Pseudoduganella dura: one gene and its partner. The protein of the gene in region 2 interacts with the protein of the main gene of each other region in a pairwise test. Links are inferred from orthologs where the notes say so. Each region holds a gene or a part of one and is shown on either strand. Other genes may lie near its edges.

Region 1 (15,782 bases), 4.2 Mb from region 2 along the record:
GTGCGCGGGCCGTTTTGAAGAATCACTGGCAGGGTGACAGTCTGTGAGATTGTGTGCGATGGTTGCACGATAGTATTGGGGGCAGGGCCGAAGTTTCGGACCTGCTCCATCATCCTTAATAACCAACAGGGGAACACAATGAAGGCAACGCTGGCCACGCTGTTACTCGGCAGTACATTTTCCATGGCGATGGCGCCGTTCGCCCATGGCGCGACCTCCATCAACGATGCGGGGTTTTCGCTCAGCCTGTCGAGTTCGGAAAATCCCGATTTCGACATGGAGCTGATCAGTACAAATGGGGGTAATCAGTACACTATCGGCCTGCATGGTGCCGAAACGGCTGCCCTCGCGGTTGAATCCGACGGCGCCGGAGGAACCGACGCCCGCTGGAGCTATAACCGGAGTCGCTTCAACTTAGAGGTTACCCCCGGCTATTTCATTCATAACCTGTCCCTCGAGGTTTCCTACACGGGAAAAATCGCAGCCGAGCTGCCCACGCCCTGCACCTCCTCGTGCGAGGCGACCGATTACGCATACAGTCAGGCAAACGTCGGATGGGCGATGACACGAGGATCGACAACAACAGCGTTGCCAGGAGGCAGCGTCTTCTATGTCGACGGTACGGTGACAACCCGTTACGTTGCTCCCCAGTCTTATGTAACGGATTTCGACATCGCTCTCATGATGGATGCGGCTGTGAACGCCAGGAGGACGCTCCTCGATGTCAATGACTGGGGCACCCCTCATTACGGCACCAGCACGGCAGAGCTGCAAATGCGCGATGTCCGCCTGATCATGACCGTGTCGCAAGTGCCCGAGCCGGCCACGTATGCGATGCTGCTGGCCGGTCTCGCCCTGGTCGGCGCGGGAGTGCGCCGGCGCCGCGGCTGAGCGGGCGGGTGCGCAAGCGGGCACTGAGTGGGCGCAGAGTAGGCACCAACCGGTGCGCTGTTCCGCAACGCGTGAAGGCAGAATAGGTGGCCACAGGCCCGGGCGGCATTGCCGAACGGGCGCCTTTAAGCTATAATTCGAAGGTTTAGCCAATACTTATCTACCGTAGCGCCTACCACATCATCCCTCATCAATTGATCCGCAGCCAGGCTCCGCCCGGCTTATTTTTTATGCGGATCGCTGACGTGGCGCGGCTACGGTAACTTTACAGGAGTTGCCCTTGCCGCCGTTTTTCTCAGGCCCCGCCGTTCCAGCCATCCTGGCTCTTGCCGACGGTACCGTCTTCAAAGGTTATTCGATCGGCGCCGCCGGTCACACCACTGGTGAAGTCGTCTTCAACACGTCCATCACCGGCTATCAGGAAATCCTGACCGACCCCAGCTATTCGCGCCAGATCGTCACGCTGACGTACCCGCATATCGGCAACTACGGCATCAATGTCGAAGACGTCGAGGCAGCCAAGGTCCACGCTGCCGGCCTGATCATCCGCGACCTGCCGCTGCTGGCCTCGAATTTCCGTTCCACGCAGTCGCTGGCCGACTACCTGAAGGCCGAGAACGTGGTGGCCATCGCCGGCATCGACACCCGCAAGCTGACGCGCCTCTTGCGCGAAAAAGGCGCGCAGGGCGGTGCGATCCTGACCGGCACGCAGGGCAACGAACCATCGGTGGCGCAAGCCGTCGAGCTGGCCCGCTCGTTCCCGGGCCTGGCCGGCATGGACCTGGCCAAGGTGGTGACCACCCAGGCCGCCTATGAATTCAGCGAGACCGAGTGGCAGCTGGGCGAAGGCTACGGCAAGGTCGAGAACCCGCGCTTCCACGTGGTGGCGTTCGACTACGGCGTGAAGCGCAACATCCTGCGCATGCTGGCGTCGCGCGGCTGCAAGGTCACGGTGCTGCCGGCCCAGTCGACAGCCGCCGACGCGCTGGCCCTGAACCCGGACGGCATCTTCCTGGCCAACGGCCCGGGCGACCCGGAACCGTGCGACTACGCCATCAAGGCCACGCGCGAACTGATGGAGAAGAAGATCCCCACGTTCGGCATCTGCCTGGGTCACCAGATCATGGCGCTGGCCTCCGGCGCGAAGACCCTGAAGATGAAGTTCGGCCACCACGGCGCCAACCACCCGGTGCAGGACCTGGATTCGAAGCAGGTGCTGATCACGTCGCAGAACCACGGTTTCGCCGTGGACGCCGCGACCTTGCCCGATAATTGCCGCGTCACCCACGTGTCGCTGTTCGACGGTTCGCTGCAGGGCTTCGCCCGCACCGACACCCCCGCGTTCTGCTTCCAGGGCCACCCCGAAGCATCGCCAGGCCCCACCGACGTATCGTATCTGTTTGACCGCTTCATCTCGATGATGGAAGCAGCGGAGAAGAAATAAAAATGCCAAAACGTTCAGACATCAAAAGCATCCTGATTATCGGCTCCGGCCCGATCGTGATCGGCCAGGCCTGCGAATTCGACTATTCCGGCGCGCAAGCGTGCAAGGCGCTGCGCGAAGAGGGCTACAAGGTCATCCTCGTCAACAGCAACCCGGCCACGATCATGACCGACCCCGAAATGGCGGACGTCACGTACATCGAGCCGATCACCTGGCAGGTCGTCGAGCGCATCCTGGCGAAGGAGCGCCCGGACGCCATCCTGCCGACGATGGGCGGCCAGACGGCGCTGAACTGCGCGCTGGACCTGCACAACAACGGCATCCTGGCCAAGTACAACGTCGAGCTGATCGGCGCCACGCCGGAAGCGATCGACAAGGCCGAGGACCGTTCCAAGTTCAAGGATGCGATGACGAAGATCGGCCTCGGTTCGGCACGCTCCGGCGTGGCGCATTCGATGGACGAGGCCTGGACCGTGCAGCGTGAAGTGGGCTTCCCGACCATCATCCGGCCATCGTTCACGATGGGCGGCAGCGGCGGCGGCATCGCCTACAACGAGGAAGAGTTCGAGCAGATCTGCAAGCGCGGCCTGGAAGCCTCGCCGACCAGCGAGCTGCTGATCGAGGAATCGCTGCTGGGCTGGAAAGAGTACGAGATGGAAGTGGTGCGCGACAAGGCGGACAACTGCATCATCATCTGCTCGATCGAGAACCTGGACCCGATGGGCGTGCACACCGGCGACTCGATCACCGTGGCACCGGCGCAGACCCTGACGGACAAGGAATACCAGATCATGCGCAACGCCAGCCTGGCGGTGCTGCGCGAGATCGGCGTGGATACGGGCGGCTCGAACGTGCAGTTCTCAATCAACCCGAAAGACGGTCGCATGATCGTCATCGAGATGAATCCGCGCGTTTCCCGTTCTTCCGCGCTGGCCTCGAAGGCCACCGGCTTCCCGATCGCGAAAGTGGCGGCCAAGCTGGCTGTCGGTTTTACCCTGGATGAGCTGCGCAACGAGATCACGGGCGGCGCCACGCCGGCGTCGTTCGAGCCGTCGATCGACTACGTCGTGACGAAGATCCCCCGTTTCGCGTTCGAGAAATTCCCGACCGCCGACGACCACCTGACCACGCAGATGAAATCGGTGGGTGAAGTGATGGCGATGGGCCGCACGTTCCAGGAATCGTTCCAGAAGGCGCTGCGCGGCCTGGAAGTGGGCGTCGATGGCCTGAACCAGATGACGACCGACCGCGAGAAGATCGAAGAGGAACTGGGCGAGCCGGGTCCGGAGCGCATCTGGTACGTGGGCGATGCGTTCGCGCAGGGCTTCACGCTGGAAGAAGTGCACAACCTGACCAAGATCGATCCGTGGTTCCTCGTGCAGATCAAGGAGATCGTCGACATCGAACTCTGGCTGGACAAGGAAAAGCTGGAGAACCTGGACCGGAACACGCTGTTCCGCCTGAAGCAGAAGGGCTTCTCGGACCGCCGCCTGGCCTACCTGCTGCAGACCACCGATACGATCGTGCGCGCGAAGCGCCACGAACTGGGCATCCGCCCTGTGTACAAGCGCGTGGACACCTGCGCCGCCGAATTCGCCACCAACACCGCGTACATGTATTCCACGTACGACGAGGAGTGCGAATCGAACCCGACGGACAAGAAGAAGATCATGGTGCTGGGCGGCGGCCCGAACCGGATCGGCCAGGGCATCGAGTTCGACTATTGCTGCGTGCATGCCGCGCTGGCGATGCGCGAGGACGGCTACGAGACCATCATGGTCAACTGCAATCCCGAAACCGTGTCGACCGACTACGACACGTCGGACCGCCTGTACTTCGAATCGCTGACGCTGGAAGACGTGCTGGAAATCGTCGCCCTGGAAAAGCCGGTCGGCGTGATCGTGCAATATGGCGGCCAGACCCCGCTGAAGCTGGCGCTGGACCTGGAAAAGAACGGCGTGCCGATCGTCGGCACTTCGCCGGACATGATCGACGCGGCGGAAGACCGCGAGCGTTTCCAGAAACTGCTGCAGGACCTGGAACTGCGCCAGCCGCCGAACCGCACCGCGCGCACCGAGGAAGAAGCATTGCGCCTAGCGCAGGAGATCGGCTATCCGCTGGTGGTGCGTCCTTCGTACGTGCTGGGCGGCCGGGCGATGGAAATCGTGCACGAGCAGCGCGACCTGGAGCGCTACATGCGCGAAGCCGTGAAGGTGTCGCATGATTCGCCGGTGCTGCTGGACCGCTTCCTGAACGATGCGATCGAGTGCGACGTGGACTGCATTTCCGATGGCGAGACCACGTTCATCGGCGGCGTGATGGAACACATCGAGCAGGCCGGCGTGCACTCGGGCGACTCGGCCTGTTCCCTGCCGCCGTATTCGCTGGCGCAGGAAACGATCGACGAGCTGAAGCGCCAGACCGCGCTGATGGCCAAGGGCCTGAATGTCGTCGGCCTGATGAACGTGCAGTTCGCGATCCAGAAGCAGGAAATCGACGGTGTCGAGCAGGACGTGGTGTTCGTGCTGGAAGTGAACCCGCGCGCCTCGCGCACGGTGCCGTTCGTGTCGAAAGCCACCGGCCTGCAGCTGGCGAAGATCGCCGCGCGCTGCATGGTGGGCCAGACGCTGGCGTCGCAGGGCATCACCAAGGAAGTCGTGCCGCCGTATTACAGCGTGAAGGAAGCCGTGTTCCCGTTCGCGAAGTTCCCCGGTGTCGATACGATCCTGGGCCCGGAAATGAAGTCGACCGGCGAAGTAATGGGCGTGGGCCAGACGTTCGCGGAAGCATTCGTGAAATCCCAGCTGGGTGCCGGCATCAAGCTGCCGAAGTCGGGCAAGGTGTTCCTGTCGGTGAAGGCTTCCGACAAGCCGCGCGCCGTGAAAGTGGCGCGCGACCTGGTCGAGGCGGGCTTCACGCTGGTGGCCACCAAGGGCACGGCGGCCGTGATCGCGGCGGCGGGCATCCCTGTCACGCAGGGCAACAAGGTCGTCGAAGGCCGTCCGCACGTGGTCGACATGATCAAGAACCACGAGATCGCGCTGGTCATCAACACGGTCGAGGAAAAGCGCAGCGCCATCGTCGATTCGCGTGCGATCCGCACGTCGGCCCTGCAGTCGCGCGTGACCACGTACACCACGATCGCGGGCGCCGAGGCCGCGGTGGCCGGCATCCGTCACCTGGACGAGTTGCAGGTGTACGATTTACAAGGCCTGCATAAAACCTTAAACTAAGTGCTCACCGCGGGTCTCTGAAGACCCGTGGCATGGTACTGCATGGTATTGTATGGACCAAACGACAGAGCCCGCGCCGAAGCATGGCGCGGGCTCTGTGCTTTTTCAATCATCCAAGAGACGACACATGAATTCTGTTCCACTCACCAAGTACGGCGCCGAGCTCCTGAAGGAAGAACTGCACCAGTTGAAGACCAAGGAACGCCGTATCGTCATCGACGCGATCGCCGAGGCGCGTTCGCATGGCGACCTGTCCGAGAACGCCGAATACGATGCCGCGAAAGAGCGCCAGGCCTTCGTCGAAGGCCGTATCGCCGAGCTGGAAGGCAAGCTGTCGAGCGCCCAGGTCATCGACCCGTCCACGCTGGATGCCGAAGGCCGTGTGGTGTTCGGCGCCACCGTCGACCTGGAAGACCTGGAATCGGGCCAGAAGGTCAGCTACCAGATCGTCGGCACCGACGAAGCCGACATCAAGGTCAACAAGGTTTCCGTCACCTCGCCGATCGCCCGGGCGCTGATCGGCAAGTCGGCCGGCGACGTGGTCGAAGTGCAGGCCCCGAGCGGCCCGCGCGAATACGAAATCCTCGAAGTGAACTACGTCTGATGCCGGCGAAGGCCCGGCTGCTGGAGAGGGCGCGCCTGCTCGTGACGGTATTGTGGGCCGGCAGCCTGTGGACTGTCGGCTACCTTGTCGCCCCCACGCTGTTCGCGACGCTGTCCGACCGCGCACTGGCCGGCACGATCGCCGGGGCGATGTTCCATGCCGAGGCCATGCTGTCGCTCGGTTGCGCACTGGCGCTGCTGGTGCTGCTGAAGTTCGCCACGCCCGACTGGACACCGCAGCGCCGCCGCACGATGCTGGCGCTGGTGGCCGCGATGGCGCTGTGCACCGTCGTCAGCCACTACGGGCTGCAGCCGATGATGGCCGAGCTGCGCGCCGCGGCCGGGCCGGGCGGCGTCATGGAATCGGCCGCCAGGTCGCGCTTCGGCATGCTGCACGGCGTGTCCAGCGTGATCTACCTGGTGCAGAGCTTCCTGGCGGGCTGGCTGGTGCTGAAGCAATAGACGAAGCAAAAACGAAGCAAAAAAACAAAGCAAAACAAAGCAATAAAAAAACCCGGCATCCCGGGTTTTCGCAAGTCCGACAACCGCGTGACGCTCAGCTCAGGATCGCCTTCTTGGTGCTGGATTGACGCTTCTTGGCACGCTTGATGGTGCCGCCTTCGGTAACCCGTTCGTTGCCTTTCAGCATGACCTTGCTGACGGAGGGCTTCTTGGTGCCGCTGGCGCTGGGCTTGACGATGGTGACCATGCGCATGCCTTTGCCGGTCTTGCCGGTACGGGTTTTTTCGGCTTCCTTCTTCGGCCGGTACAGTACCAGCAGCTTGCCGATGTGCTGAACGGGGGCCGCGTCGAGTTGCGCGCAGATGGTTTCGTACATTTCGATGCGGGCCTCGCGGTCGTCGCCGAACACGCGGACCTTGATCAGGCCGTGGGAATCCAGTCCCAGTTCGATTTCCTTCATCACGGCTTCGGTCAGGCCGGCCTCGCCAACGAGGACGATGGGCTTGAGCGGATGGGCTTCGGCGCGCAGGGCGCGGCGCTCATCGGGGGTCAGATTCAACATAATGATTTTTTGGTGGTTCTCTTAAAAGCAGTATTCTACGCGAATGGCAAAGAACAAATTAAACAAAAACTGGTTGCACGACCATATAAACGACCCCTACGTGAAGGCTGCTCAGAAGGATGGCTACCGCGCGCGCGCGGCGTACAAGCTCAAGGAGATCGACGAGGACGAGAAGCTGATCCGCTCGGGCCAGGTGATCGTCGACCTGGGCTGCACGCCCGGCAGCTGGGGGCAATACGTGCGGCGCAAGCTGGCCGGCAAGGATGGCGGCGGGATCAACGGCACGATCATCGGGCTCGATATCCTGCCGATGGAGCCGATCGCCGACATGCATTTCATCCAGGGCGATTTTCGCGAACAGGAGAGTGTCGACCAGCTGGCCGAACTGCTGCAGGGGCGCAAGGTCGACCTGGTGCTGTCCGACATGGCGCCGAACCTGTCCGGCATTGCCAGCGCGGATGCGGCAAGGATGGAAGACCTGATCGACCTGGCCATCGAATTTTCCCAGCTCCATTTGAAGCCGGGCGGTTCGCTGCTGGTCAAGTGTTTCAAGGACATGGGTTTTTCGCAAATCGTCGAGAAATTCCGGCATGAATTCAAGACCGTGGCCCAGAAAAAACCCAAGGCAAGCCGCGATAAATCGTCGGAGATCTTCCTGCTGGGGCGTGGCCTGAAAAATCCCGCCGAACGCTGAAGCGGCGCCGGCCGCGGCGCAGCCTGGCCGGCGCCGCTGTTTGATGCATATCCGTACCGGCGCGATGAAATTGCAACGCCCAGTCGTTGCAAAGCGGTTAAAAAACAGGTGAAAATCGCAAACCGGCCTTGTATTTCACGACCGAAGCCGCACATCGACCGCATGTGGCGCATTTTGCGCCGCCATGTGCGCCGATTCTGGCTGGCCGGGCACGTGCGCGGCCGCATTCGCGCACCTTTAGGCCGCTTTGTAGCACGCTTCGGCCTAATGCGGGTAAAATCGAATTTCTGCTACAGGTAACAGGTGCGCGAGCATCCAAGGAGTTTTCGTGAATAACATGTTTTCCAAATCCGCCATCTGGGTTGTCGTAGCCCTGCTGTTGTTCATGCTGTTCAAGCAGTTCGACAACCACAGCGTCTCCGGCGGCAGCAAGACCATCGCGTACTCCGACCTGCTGGACGAGATCAAGGCGAAGCGCGTCAAGGACCTCGTCATCGAGGGCAACACCATCACCGCGACGAAAACGGACGATACACGTGTCCGCACCACGTCCACGTACCTGGACCGCGGCCTGATCGGCGACCTGCGCGACAACGGCGTGCGCTTCGACGTGCGTCCGCCGGAAGAACCGTCGTTCCTGCAGCAGGTATTCGTGTCGTGGTTCCCGATGCTGCTGCTGATCGGTGTGTGGATTTTCTTCATGCGGCAAATGCAGGGCGGCGGCAAGGGCGGGGCGTTCTCGTTCGGCAAGTCGAAGGCCCGCATGCTGGATGAAACCAACAATACCGTCACGTTCTCCGACGTGGCCGGCTGCGACGAAGCCAAGGAAGAAGTCACCGAAATCGTCGACTTCCTGCGCGATCCGACCAAGTTCCAGAAACTGGGCGGCCGCATTCCCCGCGGCGTGCTGATGGTGGGCCCGCCGGGCACCGGTAAAACACTGCTGGCCCGTGCCATCGCCGGCGAAGCGAAAGTGCCGTTCTTCTCGATTTCCGGTTCGGACTTCGTTGAAATGTTCGTCGGCGTGGGTGCCTCCCGCGTGCGCGACATGTTCGAAAATGCCAAGAAACACTCGCCGTGCATCATCTTCATCGACGAGATCGACGCCGTCGGCCGTCACCGTGGCGCCGGCATGGGCGGCGGTAACGACGAACGCGAACAGACGCTGAACCAGCTGCTGGTGGAAATGGACGGCTTCGAGGCGTCCTCGGGCGTCATCGTGATCGCGGCAACCAACCGTGCCGACGTGCTCGACAAGGCGCTGCTGCGCCCGGGCCGTTTCGACCGCCAGGTTTCCGTGGGCCTGCCGGATATCCGCGGCCGCGAGCAGATCCTGAACGTGCACATGCGCAAGGTGCCGATCAGCACCGACGTGAAGGCTGATATTCTGGCGCGCGGCACCCCGGGCTTCTCCGGCGCCGACCTGGCCAACCTGGTCAACGAAGCGGCACTGTTCGCCGCCCGCCGCGGCAAGCGCCTGGTGGACATGGCCGACTTCGAGGATGCGAAAGACAAGATCTTCATGGGCCCGGAACGCAAGTCGATGGTGATCCGCGAAGAGGAACGCCGCAATACGGCGTACCACGAGTCCGGCCACGCCGTCGTCGCCAAGCTGCTGCCGAAGGCCGACCCGGTGCACAAGGTCACGATCATGCCGCGCGGCTGGGCCCTGGGCCTGACGTGGCAGCTGCCCGAGCACGACCGCATCTCCGGCTACAAGGACAAGATGCTGGAAGAAATCTCGATCCTGTTCGGCGGCCGTATCGCCGAGGAACTGTTCGTGGGCCAGATGTCCACCGGCGCTTCCAACGACTTCCAGCGCGCCACCAAGCTGGCCCGGTCGATGGTCACGAAATTCGGCATGTCCGACTCGCTGGGCGTGATGGTGTACGAGGATGAGGCGAACGAAGGCTTCATGGGCGGCACCAACAAGACCATCTCGGAAGCCACGCAGCAGAAGGTCGATGCCGAGATCCGCAGCATCCTCGACACGCAGTACGCCCTGGCGCGCAAGCTGCTGGACGAGAACCGCGACAAGGTCGAAATGATGACCAAGGCACTGCTGGACTGGGAAACGATCGACGCCGACCAGATCAACGACATCATGGCTGGCCAGGAACCGCGTCCGCCGAAAGCCGGCGTCACGATCCGCAAGCAGCCGAGCGGCGACGGCCCGACGGCCTCGCCAAGCGCGACCGCGCCGGCCTGATGCCGCAGGTGAAGTAACCCGCCAGGGCTGCCGTTGCTGTCAGCAAAAGGGTGAGGAGCGATCCTCGCCCTTTTCATTTTTCAAGTTCCTTCCATCCTATGAGTCAAATCCCCTTTGGGCGTTATCAACTGCCGGCCAGCCGTGCCCTGGCGATGGGCATCTTGAACGTCACGCCCGATTCCTTTTCCGACGGCGGCAAGTTTGCCGCGCTCGACTTCGCGCTGTCCCATGCCGAGCAGATGATCCGTGACGGCGCCGACATCCTCGACGTGGGCGGTGAATCCACGCGCCCCGGGGCGCCCGTGGTGCCGGCGGAGGAAGAATTGCGCCGCGTGCTGCCGGTGCTGTACGCGTTGCGCGACTGCGGTACCCCGGTCTCGCTCGATACCTATAAACCGGTGCTGATGAAAGAGGCCGTGCTGGCCGGCGTGGACATGATCAACGACATCAACGCATTCCGCGCGCCGGGCGCGATCGAGGCCGTGCGCGACAGCGATTGTGCGTTGTGCATCATGCATATGCTTGACAAACCTATAACAATGCAGGATAAACCAGTCTACGACGATGTCGTGCTGGAAGTCATTGCCTTCCTGCGCGAACGGATCGATGCGTTGACGGCGGCCGGCATTGACCGGGATCGGTTATGGATCGATCCCGGGTTTGGTTTTGGCAAGACCGTCGAGCATAATTATGCTTTGCTGAAAGCCGGCAGGCGATTGGTTGCCGAGCTCGGCGTTCCGCTGCTGGCGGGACTGTCGCGCAAGTCGATGATCGGCGCGGTGACCGGCAAACCCGTCGAGGGACGGCTGGCAGGCAGCATTGGCGGCGCGCTGGCAGCCGTGGCCCATGGTGCCCGCATCGTACGCGTGCACGACGTCGCCGAGACGGTCGACGCCCTGAAGGTATGGCACGCGGCTCAATGAACCTAACTGAAGAGAACAATATGGCACGACGATATTTTGGAACCGATGGCATCCGTGGCCTGGTGGGCGAATCTCCGATCACTCCTGATTTCGTGATGCGCCTGGGCTATGCCGCCGGCAAAGTGCTGGTGCGCACGACAACGGCCGGCGCAGCCCGGCCAACCGTCCTGATCGGCAAGGACACCCGCATTTCCGGCTACATGCTCGAGGCGGCGCTGGAAGCCGGCTTCGCGGCGGCTGGCGTGGATGTGATGCTGGCGGGCCCGATGCCCACGCCCGCCATCGCGTACCTCACGCGCGCGCTGCGGCTGCAGGCAGGCGTGGTGATCTCGGCTTCGCACAATCCGTTCCAGGATAACGGCATCAAGTTCTTTTCGGAGCAGGGCACGAAGCTGCCCGATTCCGTGGAGCTCGCCATCGAGGCGCAGATCGACCAGCCGATGGCTTGCGTATCGTCCGAAAAGCTGGGCCGCGCGAAGCGCCTGGAGGATGCGCAGGGCCGCTACATCGAGTTCTGCAAGAGCACGTTCCCGAACGAGCTCGATCTGCGTGGCCTGAAGATCGTGGTGGACAGCGCCCATGGCGCCGCCTACAACATCGCGCCGCACGTGTTCCATGAACTGGGCGCCGAAGTGGTTTCGATCGGCAACAAGCCGGATGGTTTCAACATCAACGAAGGCCATGGCGCCACCGCGCCGAAGGCGATGGCCGCCGCCGTGCTGGCACACGACGCCGACCTGGGCATCGCCCTCGATGGCGATGCCGACCGCCTGATCATGTGCGATGCGAACGGCCGCCTCTACAACGGCGACGAACTGCTGTACGTGATGGTCATGGACCGCCTGGCAACCGGCGAAGTGAAAGGCGCCGTCGGCACGCTGATGACGAACATGGCCCTCGAAGTCGCGTTCAAGGAAAAAGGCATCGGCTTCGCGCGCGCCAAGGTCGGCGACCGTTACGTGCTCGAAGTGATGAAGGAAAATGGCTGGATCCTGGGCGGCGAGGGCAGCGGCCACCTGCTGGCACTGGACAAGCACACCACCGGCGACGGCATCGTCTCGGCACTGCAGGTGCTGTCGGCGTTGAAGCGCAGTGGCCAGACGCTGGCGCAGAGCGCCGGCCAGCTGGAGCTGTTCCCGCAGACGCTGATCAATGTGCGCGTGCCGGCCGGCTTCGACTGGCAAAAGAACCCCGCGATGGTGGCCGAGAAGGAAGCCGTCGAACGCGAGCTGGGCGACAGCGGCCGCGTGCTGATCCGTGCATCGGGCACCGAGCCCCTGATCCGCGTGATGGTCGAGGCCCGCGATGCGAACCAGGCACAAAAGTGCGCCCGCCGCATTGCCGACCTGGTCGAGGTGCCGCAGGCCAACGCGGCCTGACGGGTACCGCCGCGCAGCGGGCCATGCGTGCCCGCGCGCGAGCACCTGCAATCCTTTCCCGGGTAGCCCGATGCGCCCGCTGCGGTCGGCGACAAGCCTTTTGAAAGGGTGCGTTGACGCTGGGGGGGCCAGCGGTTATCATTTTGCTCCGACAGCGGGCACCGGCCCGCTTTTCTTTGTACGGAACCTTTTCATTCTGCCCATAGCTCAGCTGGATAGAGCAACGGCCTTCTAAGCCGTAGGTCGCTGGTTCGAACCCAGCTGGGCAGGCCAGTCTCGCCGGCCGGTCACCGTGCACCGGTTCTCCATTGCTCCCGTCCCCGACGCACCGGCATGACCTGCCTTTCAGCGTGTTCGCCGGCAGGCTTGCCGACCTGGCGCGCCGGCTTCCTGTCGCCTCCCGGCCACAATTTTCACCCGCAAATAGTTGTCGTCGTTATAATTGCACGCTTCTGATTTGGAGGTGTCATGCCGGAGATTCGCTTTTCCAGCAATTACCAGGACTTGAGCCAGTCGACCGGCGTGGATGCCGGTTTCCAGTTCGAATTCTATTGCGAGCGCTGCAGCGACCGCTGGCGCACGCACTACAAACCCTATCGCAGCGGCCAGGCCTCGGGCTGGATCCAGAAGGGCGCCAGCATTTTCGGCGGCTTGCTGGGCAACGCCAGCACGGTGGTCAGCGGCATGGCCCAGGCCGGCTGGCACAGCGCGCGTGACGAAGCCTTCACCGAAGCGATCGCCGACGCCAAGGCGCACTTCAATCGCTGCGGTAACTGCCACGATTACGTGTGCGCGCCATGCTTCGACATGGCAAACGGGCTGTGCTTCAATTGTGCGCCGAATGTGCAGGTGGCGATCACCAAGGCCCGGGCGCAGGGCGAGGTCCGCAGCGCCGCGGACCGGGCCGGAACCGAAGGGGAAAGCCGGGGCACGCGCCACGACGTGCGGCAGGACATGCAGCTGGTCTGCCCGCAATGCCGGGCCGAAACGCATGGTGCCAAGTTCTGCCCGGAGTGCGGCTACAAGATGGCGCAGCAGGTGCCTTGCACCGCGTGCTCGACGATGCTGCAACCCGGTACCAAGTTCTGTGTCGAGTGCGGCCACCGGCAAGCCTGAGCATCTACAGTGCCGCCACGCCATCGACGATGAGCCCGGCGGCCAGCGCCAGCATCACGGCGCCCGTCAGCGCTTCGATGCACTTCCATGCGGCCGGGCGCGCCAGCACGCCGGCAAAGCGGGCCGCGCCGAAGCCCAGCATGCTGAACCACAGCACCGACGCGGTCATCGCACCGGCCGAAAATGCCGTGCGCTCCGCCGCCGGGTAGCGCCCGCCGATCGAACCCAGCAGCACCACGGTATCCAGGTAGACGTGCGGATTCAGCAACGACATCGCCAGCACGCTGGCCAGTGCCGCCATGGCGCCTGGCACCGCCTGCGCCGTTGCGTCACCGCCGATGTCTAGCCGGCTTGCCGTCATCGCACCCCGCCAGCTGCGCAAGCCATACCACAGCAGGAATGCCGCACCGCCCCAGCGCGCCAGTGCCATCAGCACCGTGGACCCTTCGATCAGCGCCCCGGCGCCGGCGACGCCCGCGGCGATCAATGCCATGTCGATCACGATACAGGCCGCCACCGTCAAGGCCACGTGGCTGCGGCGCACGCCCATGCGCAGTACATGCGCATTCTGGGCACCGATCGCCATGATCAGGCTGGCACCAAGCCCCAGCCCACTGATAAATACCTGAACCGTCATCGCCGTCTCCTTTTGAAGACGTGATTGTTACTGGAAGCACCCCGGAAATAAAGCCAAGTTAATATAATTCATGTTTCATTAAATTTGCTAAAGGAAGGCATGGATACTCGGCATTGCCAGGCATTTCTTGCAGCCGCCGAGACCGGCAGCTTCGAACTGGCGGCGGCGCAATTGAACGTGACGCCGTCGGCCATCTCACAGCGCATCGCGGCACTGGAAACGGAACTCGGATCGCCGTTGCTGATCCGCAGCCGGCCTTGCCGTACCAACGCGGCGGGCCAGCGCCTGCTCGTGCATCTGCGCCGCAGCCGTTTGCTCGAAGAGGAGTTTCTTGGCCAATTGCGAGACGAGGGCGGGGCGTCCCTGGTGATTCCTATCGCGGTCAATAACGATACGCTGGCCACATGGTTATTACCCGGCATTGCCAATTTTTTGCTCGAAGAAAATATCATGCTCGATATCGTGCTCGACGAACAGAATTACACCTATGCATTATTGGAGAAAGGCCTGGCCGTAGCCGGTGTATCCAGCGAATCGAAAGCCATGCGCGGTTGCAGTGTGCAACCGCTCGGCTCGATGCGATACCGGATGGTTGCTGCACCGCAGTTTTCGGCGCGCTGGTTTGCCGGCGGATTCGATCGCGAAGCTGCCCGGCATGCGCCGGTCGTCGTATTTTCCCGCAAGGATGCCTTGCAGGCCGATTTTCTACGGATGGAATTGGGTTTGATGCCTGGCGGTTATCCCGTGCATTATGTGCCGGCGAGCGATCCGTTCATGCAGGCCATCAGGATCGGTCTCGGCTATGGAATGCTGCCGACCCAGCAATGCCGTCATTTCGTGGAGAACGGCGAATTGATCGATCTGGCTCCAGGGAAACATATCGATGTACCGCTGTACTGGCACACCTGGCAGGTGCAATCGCCTGCGCTGGAACGCCTGGGCCGCGCAGTCGTCGCCACAGCCCGCGAATCCCTGGATCAAACCTGAAAGTGGCTCGATGATGCCAGTTTCTGGCATGAAAAGGGGGGCTACACGGCCGAGTGACGGCCGAAAACGCGGTAGTACCCGTTTTCGGCGCCATGATGTTCCACCGGGCGATTGCCCGACGTCGGGCATCCGGCACGCCCGGATATTATCCGCCCGTGCCGTTCCGGCCGGACCGGGCTTCAATACGTATAAAACATCCGCTGGATTTCAGCGGTATTGGTGGTTTTCGTCAGTGCCAGCATGAGCAGGATGCGTGCCTTTTGCGGGCTTAGCGTATCAGCCGCGACAAAATCGAGTTCATCGTCGTTTGCTTCGCCATTGCGGGCCAGGATTCCCTGGCCGACACGGCTGGCACGCACGATGATCGCGCCTTTCTTGCGCGCCGCAATCAATGCCGGTTTTACGCGGGCAGCCAGGCTGCCATCGCCAACGCCCGCATGGATAATGCCTTTGGCGCCGGCGGCAACGAATGCATCGAGTGCCACGGTATTCATGTTGGCATAGCCGTAGACGATATCGACCTGGGGCAAGGTATTGAGATTGGCAATATCGAACTCGGTGTCGAATGTGTGCTTGCGGGTGGAGGCACGATAAAAGAATGCCTTGCCGCCCTGGATATAACCGATGAGACCGAGTTCCGGC
Region 2 (5,985 bases):
AACCGGTCGCCAAGGAAGGCATCATGTTCCAGATGGCGCTGCAGACCAAGCAGGCCGTGGCCGAAGCGGACGTGGTGATCTTCCTCGTCGACGGCCGCCAGGGCATGACGCCGCACGACAAGACCATCACGGACTTCCTGCGCCGCAGCGGCCGCCCGGTGCTGCTGGTGGTGAACAAGGCCGAAGGCATGAAGTACACCTCGGCCGTATCGGATTTCTACGAGCTGGGCCTGGGCGATCCGTATGCCATCTCCGGCGCCCACGGCGACGGCGTGAACGACCTGGTGCAGGAAACGCTGGACAAGGCGTTCGCCTCGCGCCCGGACGACGCCGATGAGCTGCTGCCGTCCGAACGCGGCATCAAGCTGGCGCTGGTCGGCCGGCCGAACGTGGGCAAGTCCACGCTGATCAACACGCTGCTGGGCGAGGAGCGCGTGATCGCGTTCGACATGCCCGGCACCACCCGCGATTCGATCGAGATCCCGTTCGAACGCGACGGCAAGCACTACACGCTGATCGATACCGCCGGCATCCGCCGCCGCGGCAAGGTGTTCGAGGCGATCGAGAAATTCTCGGTCGTCAAGACGCTGCAGTCGATCTCGGAAGCGAACGTGGTGGTCCTGATGCTCGATGCCCAGCAGGATATCTCCGAGCAGGATGCGCACATCGCCGGGTTCATTCTCGAAAGCGGCCGCGCCCTGGTGCTGGCGGTGAACAAGTGGGACGGCCTGCAGACGCACCAGCGCGACCAGGTCAAGAACGACATGGACCGCAAGCTGGACTTCCTCGGCTTCGCCAAGACCCACTTCATCTCGGCACTGAAGGGCACCGGCATCGGCCCGCTGATGAAATCCGTGGACGCCGCCTACGGAGCCGCCATGGCCGACCTGTCGACGCCGAAGCTTACGCGTGCACTGCTGGAAGCGGTCGAGAAGCAGGAACCGAAGCGCAAGGGCGGCCTGCGGCCGAAGATGCGCTATGCCCACCAGGGCGGCATGAACCCGCCGATCATCGTCATCCACGGCAACTCCCTCGATGCGATCAGCGAGCCGTACAAGCGCTACCTGGAAAAGCATTTCCGGGACACGTTCCAGCTCGTGGGGACGCCGCTGCGCATCGAATTGCGCACCGGTAAAAACCCGTTCGACAAGCGCGACAAGGGCTGACCTGCCGTCGGCAGCCTGCCGCGATCGGGTCGCCGGCAATCGAAAGCCGGTGCCAGACAATTTTTCCGGTCGAATCATCCGGAAAACGTGCCTGGCACCAGTGGGCGCATGCCACGCGAGATCTGCCGAAACACCGGTCCGCACGCGGACCGGCTTCACATTTTCACGTTATCTTTTTTCCTCGTTTTCATTTGCACACCCCTGCATAATTCACAAAAACAGGTTACAGTAGCTGAGAAGCATTTCCGTTTGGCAGAGGGCGTCTTTACCTCTGCAATAAGGAGCAGCCGGCACTTGAAATCAAGCGTTTCGCCTCCAATTCCAACACAACAACATAAACTGGAGTAGTTATGAGCAATAAAGGGCAATTGTTACAAGACCCATTCCTGAACGCGCTGCGCAAGGAGCACGTTCCCGTCTCGATCTACCTCGTCAACGGTATCAAGTTGCAAGGTCACATCGAGTCGTTCGACCAGTACGTCGTCCTGCTGCGCAATACCGTTACGCAGATGGTGTACAAGCATGCCATTTCGACTGTGGTACCGGCCCGCGCCGTCAACCTCAACATCGATTCCGAGGCGGAGTAACGCGTTGATCCTAGCGACAACGCCACAGCTTCGTCTTCCGCTTCAACGTTTCCTGGCCATCCCATGCGCGCAGCTTTAGTCGGGGTGGATTTCGGCCAGGGCGACTTCGCCGCCAGTGTCGATGAATTGATGCTGCTCGCGCGTTCCGCAGGAGCGGAGCCCATCACGACCATCACCGGCAAGCGTTCCAGCCCCGATGCTGCCTACTTCGTCGGCAGCGGCAAGGCCGATGAAATCGGCCATGCCGTGCAGGATCACCAGCTGGAGATCGTCATCTTCAATCACGCGCTGTCGCCTGCCCAGCAGCGCAACCTGGAAAAGCGCCTGAACGTGCGGGTGCTCGACCGTACCAGCCTGATCCTCGACATCTTCGCCCAGCGTGCCCAGAGCCACGAGGGCAAGCTGCAGGTCGAGCTGGCCCAGTTGCAGCATCTTTCCACGCGGCTGATCCGCGGCTGGACTCACCTCGAACGCCAGAAGGGCGGTATCGGCCTGCGCGGTCCTGGTGAAACCCAGCTGGAAACCGACCGCCGGCTGATCGGCGAGCGGGTGCGCATGCTCCGTGCGCGGCTGGCCAAGCTGCGCAAGCAGCACGAGACGCAGCGTCGTTCGCGCGGCCGCAACAACGCTTTCTCCATATCGCTCGTCGGTTACACCAATGCCGGCAAGTCCACGCTGTTCAACGCGCTGACCAAGGCCGGCGTCTACGTGGCCGACCAGCTGTTCGCCACGCTCGACACCACGTCGCGCCGCGTGTTCATGGGTGAGGAGGCCGGCAATGTCGTGATTTCCGACACGGTCGGCTTCGTGCGCGAGCTGCCCCACCAGCTGGTGGCGGCATTCCGCGCCACGCTGGAGGAAACCATCCATGCCGACCTGCTGCTGCATGTCGTCGATGGAGCGAGCCCTGTGCGCATGGAGCAGATCGAAGAAGTCAATGCCGTGCTGCGCGAGATCGGCGCCGACCATATTCCGCAGATCCTCGTGTGGAACAAGATCGACGCGGCCGGCCTGGAGCCGGCGGTGGAACGTGATGAACATGATAAGATTTCACGCGTGTTCATCAGCGCCCGGACGGGTGACGGCCTCGATCTGCTGCGTGCGTCGCTCACCGAGGCAGCCCAGCAGCACCGCGAGGCAAGTGCGCGTCCGAAGGACGACACGCCGGCCGATGCCATTTCCACATTCACCGACGTTTAAAACATGCCTCTTTCCTCACTAGCGAAAAGATTAGGCCTGAAGTTGTCCCTGAACGACCCCCGCTGGGGGCAGGACAAGGACAACAACAGGCAGGCCCAGGAAGGCAAGAAGCCCGGCGACGGTCCTCCTGACCTCGATCAGCTGTGGCGCGACTTCAACCAGCGCCTGAACGGCCTGTTCGGCAACAAGAACCGCAACAACAACAGCGGTGGCGGCGGCACCGGCGGCGGCGGCAGCGAATTGCGCGGCGCCGGCGTGACCGTCGGCGCGGTCGCGGCCATTGCCGTGCTGGTCTGGCTGGCCAGTGGCGCATTCATCGTGCAGGAAGGCCAGAAGGGCATCGTCACGACCTTCGGCCGCTACAGCCACGATACCCCGGCCGGCTTCAACTGGCGCTGGCCGTATCCGTTCCAGTCAAACGAAACCGTCAACGTGTCGCAGGTACGGACCGTGGAAGTGGGTTACCGCGGCAACACCCGCAACAAGCAGGCCACCGAATCGCTGATGCTGACCGACGACGAGAACATCATCGATATCCAGTTCGCCGTGCAATACCGGTTGAAGGACCCCGTCGCCTGGCTGTACAACAACCGGGATGCGGAGGACACCGTGCGCCAGGTCGCCGAAACGGCGATCCGCGAGATCGTGGGCCGCAGCAAGATGGACTTCGTGCTCTATGAAGGCCGCGAGAAGGTGGCCTACGACACGCAGCAGCTGATGCAGCAGATCCTGGACCGCTATGCGTCCGGCGCGCTGGTCACCAACGTGACGATGCAGGGCGTGCAGCCGCCGGAGCAGGTGCAGACCGCGTTCGACGATGCCGTCAAGGCCGGCCAGGACCGTGAGCGCCTGAAGAACGAAGGCCAGGCCTACGCGAACCAGGTGGTACCGATCGCGCGCGGCGCGGCATTCCGCCTGCTGCAGGAAGCCGAAGCCTATCGTTCGATGGTGGTCGAGAACGCGAGCGGTAATGCCGACCGCTTCAAGTCCGTGCTGGTCGAGTACCAGAAAGCGCCGGGCGTGACGCGCGACCGCATGTACCTCGATACGATGCAGCAGATCTTCAGCAATACCAGCAAGGTGATGGTCGATTCGAAGGCCGGCAGCAACCTGCTGTACCTGCCGCTGGACAAGCTGATCGCCCAGGTCGCCGCCACCGAGGCGCAACGCGCCAACGTGACCGCGCCGCCACCGGCCGCCGTGCTGCTGCCGCCACCCGACCAGACGTACAGCGGCGAACAGAACCGCGCACGTGAATCGTCCCGTAGCCGGGAGGGCCGTTAATGAACCGTATCGTTACTTTCGTTGTCACCGCGTTCATCGCGCTGATGCTGCTGTCGTCCACCGTGTTCGTGGTGGACCAGCGCAAGTTCGCGATCGTCTTCGCGCTGGGTGAAGTCAAGCAGGTGATCCGCGAGCCGGGCCTGCACTTCAAGCTGCCGCCGCCGTTCCAGAACGTGATGTGGCTCGACAAGCGCATCCTCACGCTCGACTCGCCGGAGGCGGACCGCTTCATCACGGCCGAGAAGATGAACATCCTGGTCGATTCGTTCGTCAAATGGCGCATCGTGGAGCCGCGGCTGTACTTCGTCAGCTTCGGCGGCGACGAGGGCCGGGCGCGCGACCGCATGGCGCAGATCGTCAAGGCGGCGCTGAACGAAGAGATCACCAAACGCACCGTGCGCGAAGTGATTTCCGGCCAGCGCGGCAAGGTGATGGAAGCGATCCGCTCGAAAGTGGTCAACGAGGCGCAGCAGATCGGCGTCCAGATCCTGGACGTGCGGCTGAAGCGCGTCGACTACGTCGAACAGATCAACAATTCCGTCTACGAGCGGATGAAGGCCGAGCGCCTGCGCGTGGCCAATGAACTGCGTTCGACCGGTTCCGCCGACTCCGAAAAGATCCGTGCGGATGCCGACAAGCAGCGCTCCGTGATCCTGTCGGAAGCCTACCGCGAAGCCGAGAAGATCCGCGGCGAGGGCGATGCGAAAGCCAGCGCCATCTATGCCGAGGCATTCGGCCGGAATCCCGAGTTCTACAAGTTCTACCGCAGCCTGGAAGCCTATCGCACTTCGTTCAAGACCAAGGCGGACGTGATGCTGGTGGATCCGAATTCGGAGTTCTTCAAGTACTTCAAGGGTAGCGGCTCGGCCGGGAAATAACCGGTCTGGCAAGCCCGGCCGGCTTGCGCCACGGGCTTCGGGCACACCGCCCACGCCCCGTAAAACTGCCTTCGGCTTCATACCCGAAGGCAGTTTTTTTCCTGTTTGGCCACACTTTCGCGTAAAATATGCGGTTCGGCTTCCGCCGCCTATCGGCGCGCCGTGCCGATTGAACGTTTTTCAACAAACCGGTTTTCCCATGCCGAATTGGCTTTTGCCCGAACATATCGCGGACGTTTTGCCGTCCGAGGCGCGCAAGATCGAGGAGTTGCGCCGCCTGATGCTGGATAACTTCCGGCGTTACGGTTACGAACTCGTGATGCCGCCGCTGCTGGAGTACGTGGAGTCGCTGATGACCGGTGCCGGTCAGGATACCGACCTGCGCACCTTCAAGCTCGTCGACCAGATCACCGGCCGCATGCTGGGCCTGCGTGCCGACATGACGACCCAGGTGGCCCGCATCGATGCCCACCTGCTGAACCGGGCCTCCGTCACCCGCCTGTGCTATGCGGGCCCGGTGCTGCACACCCGTCCTTCGGGGCTGCACGCCACCCGCGAACCCCTGCAGATCGGCGCCGAGATCTACGGCCACGCCGGCCTGGAAGCGGATGCCGAGATCCAGGAACTGGCGCTGGCGTCGCTGGAAATGGCCGGTTTCACCGAGGTGCGGCTGGACCTGGCCCACGTGGGCGTGCTGCGCGCGATCCTCGACCTGGATCTGCTTGCCGCGCGCGACCACGACGCGATCGTGCAGCTGCTGCGCGCGAAGGATGTGCCGGGCCTGCGCGAGCTGACCGCACAGTATGCCTCCGCCACGCGCGATGCGCTGCTGGCCTTGCCGAACCTGTATGGCGACGTGGACGTGCTGGC

Evidence for each region.
Region 1: the proteins of hflK (region 2) and ftsH interact in binary tests that used the Escherichia coli proteins (3 or more experiments, as listed by UniProt). The link is inferred for Pseudoduganella dura from one-to-one orthologs.

Annotation. Positions count from the first base shown.
Region 1 is NZ_WNWM01000002.1:767,288-783,069, reverse strand. The notes cover bases 7,726-10,657. They hold ftsH (ATP-dependent zinc metalloprotease FtsH), read left to right. Parts: upstream 7,726-8,217; coding sequence 8,218-10,098; downstream 10,099-10,657. Other genes in these bases: folP (dihydropteroate synthase), read left to right, coding at 10,197-10,657; GJV26_RS03580 (RlmE family RNA methyltransferase), read left to right, coding at 7,726-7,889. Also shown: GJV26_RS30060 (PEP-CTERM sorting domain-containing protein), read left to right, coding at 1-1; GJV26_RS03610 (PEPxxWA-CTERM sorting domain-containing protein), read left to right, coding at 139-891; carA (glutamine-hydrolyzing carbamoyl-phosphate synthase small subunit), read left to right, coding at 1,172-2,335; carB (carbamoyl-phosphate synthase large subunit), read left to right, coding at 2,338-5,568; transcription elongation factor GreA, read left to right, coding at 5,696-6,172; GJV26_RS03590 (DUF4149 domain-containing protein), read left to right, coding at 6,172-6,633; ribosome assembly RNA-binding protein YhbY, read right to left, coding at 6,728-7,195; more of GJV26_RS03580, read left to right, coding at 7,239-7,725; more of folP, read left to right, coding at 10,658-11,021; glmM (phosphoglucosamine mutase), read left to right, coding at 11,042-12,400; GJV26_RS03555 (zinc ribbon domain-containing protein), read left to right, coding at 12,869-13,516; GJV26_RS03550 (LysE/ArgO family amino acid transporter), read right to left, coding at 13,521-14,153; GJV26_RS03545 (LysR family transcriptional regulator ArgP), read left to right, coding at 14,253-15,140; GJV26_RS03540 (type II asparaginase), read right to left, coding at 15,320-15,782. UniProt on the Escherichia coli protein: Acts as a processive, ATP-dependent zinc metallopeptidase for both cytoplasmic and membrane proteins. Plays a role in the quality control of integral membrane proteins.
Region 2 is NZ_WNWM01000002.1:4,920,155-4,926,139, forward strand. What follows is about bases 2,278-5,096. They hold hflK (FtsH protease activity modulator HflK), read left to right. Parts: upstream 2,278-2,956; coding sequence 2,957-4,237; downstream 4,238-5,096. Other genes in these bases: hflX (GTPase HflX), read left to right, coding at 2,278-2,953; hflC (protease modulator HflC), read left to right, coding at 4,237-5,096. In the rest of the region: ribosome biogenesis GTPase Der, read left to right, coding at 1-1,166; RNA chaperone Hfq, read left to right, coding at 1,517-1,753; more of hflX, read left to right, coding at 1,817-2,277; more of hflC, read left to right, coding at 5,097-5,115; GJV26_RS21545 (ATP phosphoribosyltransferase regulatory subunit), read left to right, coding at 5,315-5,985.